3 regions of the Clostridium sp. ATCC BAA-442 genome follow, and region 2 is predicted to be linked to each of the others. Evidence: riboswitches for the same ligand, from Rfam matches in the RefSeq annotation. Region 2 holds a riboswitch; each other region holds the start of a gene.
What was found. Region 2 has a riboswitch for cobalamin ahead of ACESY8_RS09975 (hypothetical protein). Riboswitches for the same ligand answer to the same signal wherever they lie in the genome.

Region 1: another riboswitch for cobalamin. It lies ahead of ACESY8_RS01680 (ABC transporter substrate-binding protein); the one in region 2 lies ahead of ACESY8_RS09975 (hypothetical protein).
Region 3: another riboswitch for cobalamin. It lies ahead of ACESY8_RS14365 (energy-coupling factor ABC transporter permease); the one in region 2 lies ahead of ACESY8_RS09975 (hypothetical protein).

The regions. Positions count from the first base shown of each region.
Region 1 covers NZ_CAXSQB010000002.1:122,776-125,031, reverse strand. The annotation lists gene ACESY8_RS01680 (ABC transporter substrate-binding protein) at 1-1,057, opposite strand, end outside; cobalamin riboswitch at 1,192-1,372, opposite strand; gene ACESY8_RS01675 (ANTAR domain-containing response regulator) at 1,661-2,256, shown strand, end outside.
Region 2 covers NZ_CAXSQB010000019.1:49,905-52,160, forward strand. The annotation lists gene ACESY8_RS09970 (ATP-binding domain-containing protein) at 248-466, shown strand; cobalamin riboswitch at 649-867, shown strand; gene ACESY8_RS09975 (hypothetical protein) at 988-1,293, shown strand; gene ACESY8_RS09980 (cysteine-rich small domain-containing protein) at 1,317-1,619, shown strand; gene ACESY8_RS09985 (hydroxymethylglutaryl-CoA lyase-like TIM-barrel protein) at 1,714-2,256, opposite strand, start outside.
Region 3 covers NZ_CAXSQB010000038.1:8,041-10,296, reverse strand. The annotation lists gene ACESY8_RS14370 (energy-coupling factor ABC transporter substrate-binding protein) at 1-246, opposite strand, end outside; gene ACESY8_RS14365 (energy-coupling factor ABC transporter permease) at 260-979, opposite strand; cobalamin riboswitch at 1,011-1,182, opposite strand; gene ACESY8_RS14360 (sirohydrochlorin cobaltochelatase) at 1,174-1,971, opposite strand; gene ACESY8_RS14355 (precorrin-8X methylmutase) at 1,987-2,256, opposite strand, start outside.

The DNA.
Region 1 (2,256 bases), on a different contig from region 2:
GCTCCGGGTCGTGCTGCACGGGCTGCTCGCGGTAGAAGGCGGAGGTGTAGTTCAGGAAGCCGCCGGCGGCGAGGCCGTAGCCGTTGTAGAAGCTGTCGATGATGGTCTGGCGGTCCAGCAGCAGGGACAGGCCCTCCCGCATGCGCACGTCGTTGAAGGGGAAGGCGCCGCCGTTGACGTTGAGGAAGTGGGTGATGCCGGAGTCGCCCACCGACACGTTGTAGGCCGGATCGCCGTCGATCTCCGCGGCCTGGGAGGGGGAGATGGCGCCCAGATCGCACAGGCCCTGGACCTCGCCGGCCCGCAGGGCGGTGTAGCGGGTCTCGGCGTCGGGGATGACCTTGAAGCGGAAGGTCTTGGCGATGCCGGGGGTACCCCAGTAGTTATCGTTGCGCTCGATGACGCAGTACTGGCCCAGCACGTTCTCGGTCACCACGTAGGGGCCGGTGCCGATGGGGAAGCCGGCGAAGGTGCCGTCCTCGGCGAAGCAGGAGGGCTCGAAGATGGCGGAGCCGTAGTTGACCATGGTGTAGTCCAGCAGGGGCTGCCCCTCGGAGAGCGTGAGCACCACGGTGTAGTCGTCGGTCTTCTCGTAGGAGACCAGGCCGGGGTAGATGGTGTTGATGTTCATGCCGTAGAAGGAGGACTCGAAGGGCCCCTTCTTCATGCGGTCGAAGTTGGCCAGCACGCTGTCGGCGTTGAAGGGAGTGCCGTTGGAGAAGGTGACCCCCTCCCGCAGATGGAAGGTCCACACGGTGGAGTCCTCGTTGTGCTCCCACTCGGTGGCCAGGGCGGGGGCGGGCTTGCCGCTCTCGTCCTTGGTGATCAGGGGCTCCCACACGCCCAGGGACATGGAGGCGTAGTAGGCGTCCTGCTCGCCGGGGCACTGGTCGCGGGAGGCGGCAAAGACGATCTCGCGGGTCTGGTCCACGGCGGCAGGGGTTTCGCTGCCCGCCGGGGCGGAGGTCTGGGCATCCGGCGCGGGCGCGCCGCCGCAGCCCGACAGGGACAGGGCACAGGCAACGGCAAGCAGCAGAGACAGGGTGCGCTTTTTCATGTTCATGCTCCTCTCAAATTGACTGACGCATGAATCCATGCACAAAAAAACTCCCCCCTGTTTTCCAGAGAGGAGCCGCAATCGGATGACAGGCCGGCAGACCGGCGCTGCACAGCTTTCCCCACCGAAAGAACGTGCACACACCGCAGGCGGCTGGTCTCCTGGCTTGGACTCATCCTCACGCCCGCCTTCCCATCCGGCGTACCGGACAGTGACATATCTGGGCGCTTGTCATCCTTACAGTAGAGAGGGCTGCTGCGGATTCTCACCGCATTCCCAATGAAAGCAATCGCTACCGTCTGCTGATTCACTTGTCGGCGTTCATTATAGCCGCGCGCCCCCCGCCTGTCAAGATGGCGGAGGCAGAATATCACAATTTTCTCTCCTATCCCAGCCATAAGTTCCAAATTACGGTTGACAGAAAGGCGGGTTTTTTATATAATATCGTATACAATCGAAAGGTCAGGTTATGCCGGGTGTAGCAAACCTGCCGTACTCCACTTCCGGGCGGGAGTGGGTTTGACTTCAGATGCGTGGAGAGCATCTTGAGGCGTTTTTGTGCGCTTCAAGATGCTCTTTTTTGTAAAACGGGAGGACAGGCGTATGGGTGTGACCAGGATGGGCAAGACCACCATTTTCCTGGCTGATGACGATGAGGGCGTTCGCCGTACCTTGCGCACTTTTTTTGAGGGGCTCCCCGGATATCGGGTGGTGGGCGAGGCCTGTGACGGGATGGAGGCGGTGGAGGGCTGCCGGGCGTCGGCCCCTGACGTGGCGCTGCTGGACATCCAGATGCCGCTGCTGGACGGCGTGAGCGTGGCCAGACAGGTTCTGGCGGACCGGGCCGCCAAATGTGTCATCATTCTGACGGCGTTCAGCGACCGGGAGCACATCGAGCGCGTACAGGCGTGCGGGGCGGCGGGGTACCTCACCAAGCCTTTTGAGGCGGAGAAGATTCTGCCTACCATCGAGCTGTGTATTGCGCGCAGCAAGGAGTACTACCTGCTGAACAAGGAGTATCAGCACCTGAGCCGGCGCTGTCAGAACCGGGAGCCCATCGACCAGGCCAAGCTCCTGCTGATGGAGACCAGGGGGATGCGCGAGGACGAGGCCTACCAGTACATTCGGGAGCTCAGCCGCCGCAAGGGCATGTCTATGGCCCGGGTCGCCAGCTATCTGCTGGCCCAGCAGGAGGAGCG
Region 2 (2,256 bases):
ATATCGCTGGACGGCGCTGTCCACTATCGGCTACGGGATCTTGCCTTCCCTGCATATGTGGCTTTGGAGGTTACGCTGGACCCCGGTATCTTGTTCCTGGTGTTAAATACGGGGAAGCGAGGGCAGGAGCGCGTATTCTGGAAGTACATTTCCCCCAGGTTTCTCGCGTCGCTCGATTTTAGCAAGGACTCTGCGGTGATCCGCTTTACCGGCGGGGACGAGATCAAAAACACGGAAGAGTCTGGGGATGACTTCGTCTGTAGCTGGACGGGATCTCCGACGACCACTCCTTGGGCTTTCGGTCGTCCCCTTTCAGTTGGCCTATACAGTCTCCATTCACAAGGCGCAGGGCCTCGAGTACAATTCCGCCAAGGAGGTCATCCCCAGCAGCAATTCCGAGCAGATCTCCCACGGCATTTTCTATACAGCCATCACCCGTGCAAAGGAAAAATTAAAAATCTTTTAGAGTGCGGATACAATCAATCAGATTATCGACGGGTTCGGCAAGGCGGCCGGCGGCCGGTTGGGTCTGAATATCATCAAAACACAATTTCTGAATGCCGAGGCAGCAGGACCGCCACCTGTCTCTTGACTTTTGGCCTGCATGGAGTATAATAAGGGTGCACAGCCAAGTTTATATGGAGCATCATGACTCTGCGCGAGTGCTGCCCTTCGGGCAGGCGCAGGGATGAGGGAAGCCGGTGGGAGTCCGGAGCTATACCCGTAGCCGTATGTGCTTGAGGTTGCCGTTCGAGGCGTGAGCCGGTCATTGGGGCAGGGCCCTGAGAAGGCGGAACGGCAGACGCAGGAGCGAGATCGCTCTGGAAAGGCACGAGCCGGAAGACCTATGGTGTTTGAGCGTGGGGCGCACGTCGGTGTGCGCCGGGAAAGCGCGCGGAAAAGCGGGCGCGGCGGATCATGGGATCTGCCGCGGCCGCAGTTTTATGCAGGAGACAGTGACGACGAGCAGAAAGGAAGGAGACCGCTATGCTGAATCTCACCTGGATCAAGAACCCCGACCACGTATCCTACTGTAAGGAGAACGAGGTGCTGCCCCGGTTGGCGCGGGAGCTCGGCATCGCCGACCTGGCACAGCAGGTAGAGGAATTCCGGACCCACCCCACGGCGGAGGGGGTAAATCTGAAAGGGAAGAAGCGTACCACTTTGAAGCTGTTCATCCCCAACCTGACCTTCCCGGAGCCGGTGGAGATGGGGGAGAACGTGTGGATCTATATGGGGGAGCTGTGCCCCGCCTACTGTCTGTTTACCCCTTGGGAGACAAAAGAGAATTGACGCAACGGGAAGGAGATACGGTTATGGGCGAACAAAAAAAATACTGGGAGGGCAAGCACTTCGCTTTCTATACCAACAAGGAGTGCGAATATTACCCCTGCCACCCGGTGCCGGAGGGGACGGAGTTCAACTGCCTGTTCTGCTACTGCCCGCTTTATATGCTGGGGCGGAAGTGCGGGGGAAACTTCACCTATTTGGAAAGCGGCGTCAAGGACTGCAGCAAGTGCCTGGTACCCCACCGCCGGGAGAACTATGGATTTATTGCCGACAGTTTCCAGAAGATTGCTGGCGAGATGGCGGAACGGGAGAAGAAGGAAGGACAGTAAACGAAGGTTCCAGCCTATACATTCCGAGATGCACATGGAAAAAGCGCCCAACTGCTATGCGCAGGCGGGCGCTTTTTTAGGCATAGGTAGCCGTTCATTTAACAGGTAGCGGGGAGGCATCCTGTTTCAGAAGGGTGTTGCCCGCCATACTGCTGATGACCGGTGCGCCGATCCGGCGGCTCATGTCCAAAGAGGCCACGGTGCAGCGATCCAGATCAATGCCGCAGCCGATATCCATTTTGTGGAGTAGATTGACGAAATCTTCGGTGGGAATGTTCCCCTTGGCATTGGGAATCACGGGGCAGCCGCCCATGCCCGCCAGGGATACGTCAAACCGGGTAAAGCCCAACTCCATGGCTTTCACACAGTTGGCAAGACCAAATCCCTCAGTGTTGTGGATGTGCAGTGAGATCTGCTCTGGCCGGAAGCGCTCCAGAATTCCCCGCAGGATGCGCTCGGTGTGGATTGGATCGGCCTTTCCGGCAGAGTCTCCCAGTCCCAGGGAGGAGGCCCCCAGCTCCATGGCCCGCTGGGCGTAAGCCAGGGTTTTCTCCAGGGGAGTGGCGTCACCGAAGGGGCAGCCGAAGACCGCGCCCAGGGCCGCCTGTACCTGGAGGTCCGGGAGGTTGGCGATGGC
Region 3 (2,256 bases), on a different contig from region 2:
GACGAAGCCCACCACGCCCGCGCCGATGGCGGCCTGGAGGGCGAAGAGGAGGGACTCCACCTCGCCGCTGGCCGGCTCCAGAATCGGCTCAAACCAGGGCTCATAGTCGGGCTGAAGCTCCAGGATCACTTCTTCCGCCTGGCCGTCCGCGCCGCCGAACTCGGCGTTGGGCAGCAGCCACAGCGGCAGCGCCGCCAGCAGCACCACCAGCACGATCAGGATCAGATTTTTCTGCCATACCTTCATTCCGGTTCCCTCCTTACAGCACGCACAGGGCGTGGAGCTCTTCCCGGCTGTACTTCTCCAGCACATTGAACACCACCACGGTCAGCAGGCCCTCGGCGATGGCCAGAGGGATCTGCGTGACGGCGAACACCATCAGGAATTTCCCAATGCCGCCGTTGACCACCCCCAGCTGCACCGAGGTCACCACATAGGTGAACAGGTCGCCCAGCGCGGCCGCGGCGAAGACCGCCACCGCCGCCGGGGCGTTTGCCTTGCGCAGCAGCTTGTAGACCGCCCAGGACACGATGGGGCCGGCGATGGCCATGGAAAAGGTGTTGGCCCCCAGGGTGGTCAGGCCGCCGTGGGCCAGCAGCAGAGCCTGGAACAGCAGGACGATCAGCCCCAGCACCGCCATGGTCATGGGCCCGAACAGGATGGCGCCCAGCCCCACGCCGGTGGGGTGGGAGCAGGAGCCGGTTATGGAGGGGATTTTCAGCGCGGAGAGCACAAAGGCAAACGCTCCGCACATGGCCAGCAGGATTTTGGCCTTGGGGGCCTGGGCGATCTTCTTCTGGATGGAGAGGAAGCCCGCCACCACAAAGGGGACGCATACCACGCCCCAGCCGGCGGCCCAGCCCACCGGCAGGTAGCCCTCGGCAATGTGCATGGCCGAGGCGCTCATGGTGAGCACGCCCAGCAGGCCGACGAGCACCGCTGCCGTGCGCAGAAGCCGTGTGTTTCGTTGATTCATCATGTGTTTCATCCTTTCCTATCGCTCGTAGGTGGCTGTGAATTCGGAGCCGGCACGGTTTTCCGGCTTGAGCGTCTCCGCCGCTGCGCGCCTTCCCGGGTCGCCCCAGTGGCCCGTGCGCACCGGCTGTTCTCTTACGGCAGCGGGACTGCGCGGGATTTGCACCCGTCTTCCCGTTTCCGGCCCCCGGATCTATATCAACAGGCTTCCGCCTGGAGCTGTTCCGCCTGCCTGGCGTGCTCCACAAACAGCGCCCGCACCGCCGGGTACTCCCCCAGGCCGGTGAGCACGCAGGCCGTCTCGTAGCCCTCGGCCTCCAGACGCCGCCGCCAGGAGTCCTCCTCATCCCCCGCCAGATCGTTCTTGGCGTGATCCCCCGCCACGGTCATCAGGGGGCGCAGCTCCACCCTCCGCACCTGGGGGCGCTCCTTTAGCCGGCGCAGGGCCTCCCCGAAGCCAGGGTAGCCCTCCACCGTGCCGATCACCACGTCCTTCCGACCCAGATCGTGGAAGGTGTACTCCATCAGGGCATAGGCCGAATTGGCCTGGTGCTCCGAGCCGTGGCCCATGTAGAGCACGGCGGTGTCCGCCCGCTGGGCTGGCAGCGCCTCCATCAGGGCGCGGCCCAGGGCCGCGTAGTCCTCCGCCGCCGTTAGCAGGGGGCGGCCGAAGGCCATGCGGGCAAAGCGGGCGCGGTACGGCTCCGCCTGGGTCAGCAGCTTGTGGTACTCCTCCCCGTTCATCACGTGGGTGGGCTGCACCACCACGTCGGTACAGCCCCCGGCCAGCAGGCGCTCCAGCGCCTGGGGCACGTTGTCGATGTGGGTGCCCTCCCCCGCCAGCTTGCGGAGGATCATGCCGCTGGTAAAGGCCCGGCGCACCGCCCGCTCCGGGAAGGCCGCGGCCAGCTCGGCCTCAATGGCCGCGATGTTTTTCTCCAGGGTGTCCCGGTGGCTGGTGCCGAAGGACACCGCCAGAACCGCTCTCTCTGTCATCGTGCGTCCCTCCCGTTATTCCCGCGCGTTGTTGCTGGCCTGATAGAGCATGGCGTTGCAGATGGCGGCGGCCACGTTGCTGCCGCCCTTCCGCCCCCGGGCCACGATGTGGGGCACGTCCAGGGTGAGCAGCAGCTCCTTGCTCTCCACCACGTTCACGAAGCCCACCGGCACGCCGATGACCAGGGCGGGCCTGAGCTCCCCCGCGTCGATCAGCTCGCAGGCCCGCACCAGGGCGGTGGGGGCGTTGCCGATGGCCAGCACCAGCGGCCCCTCCAGCCGGGC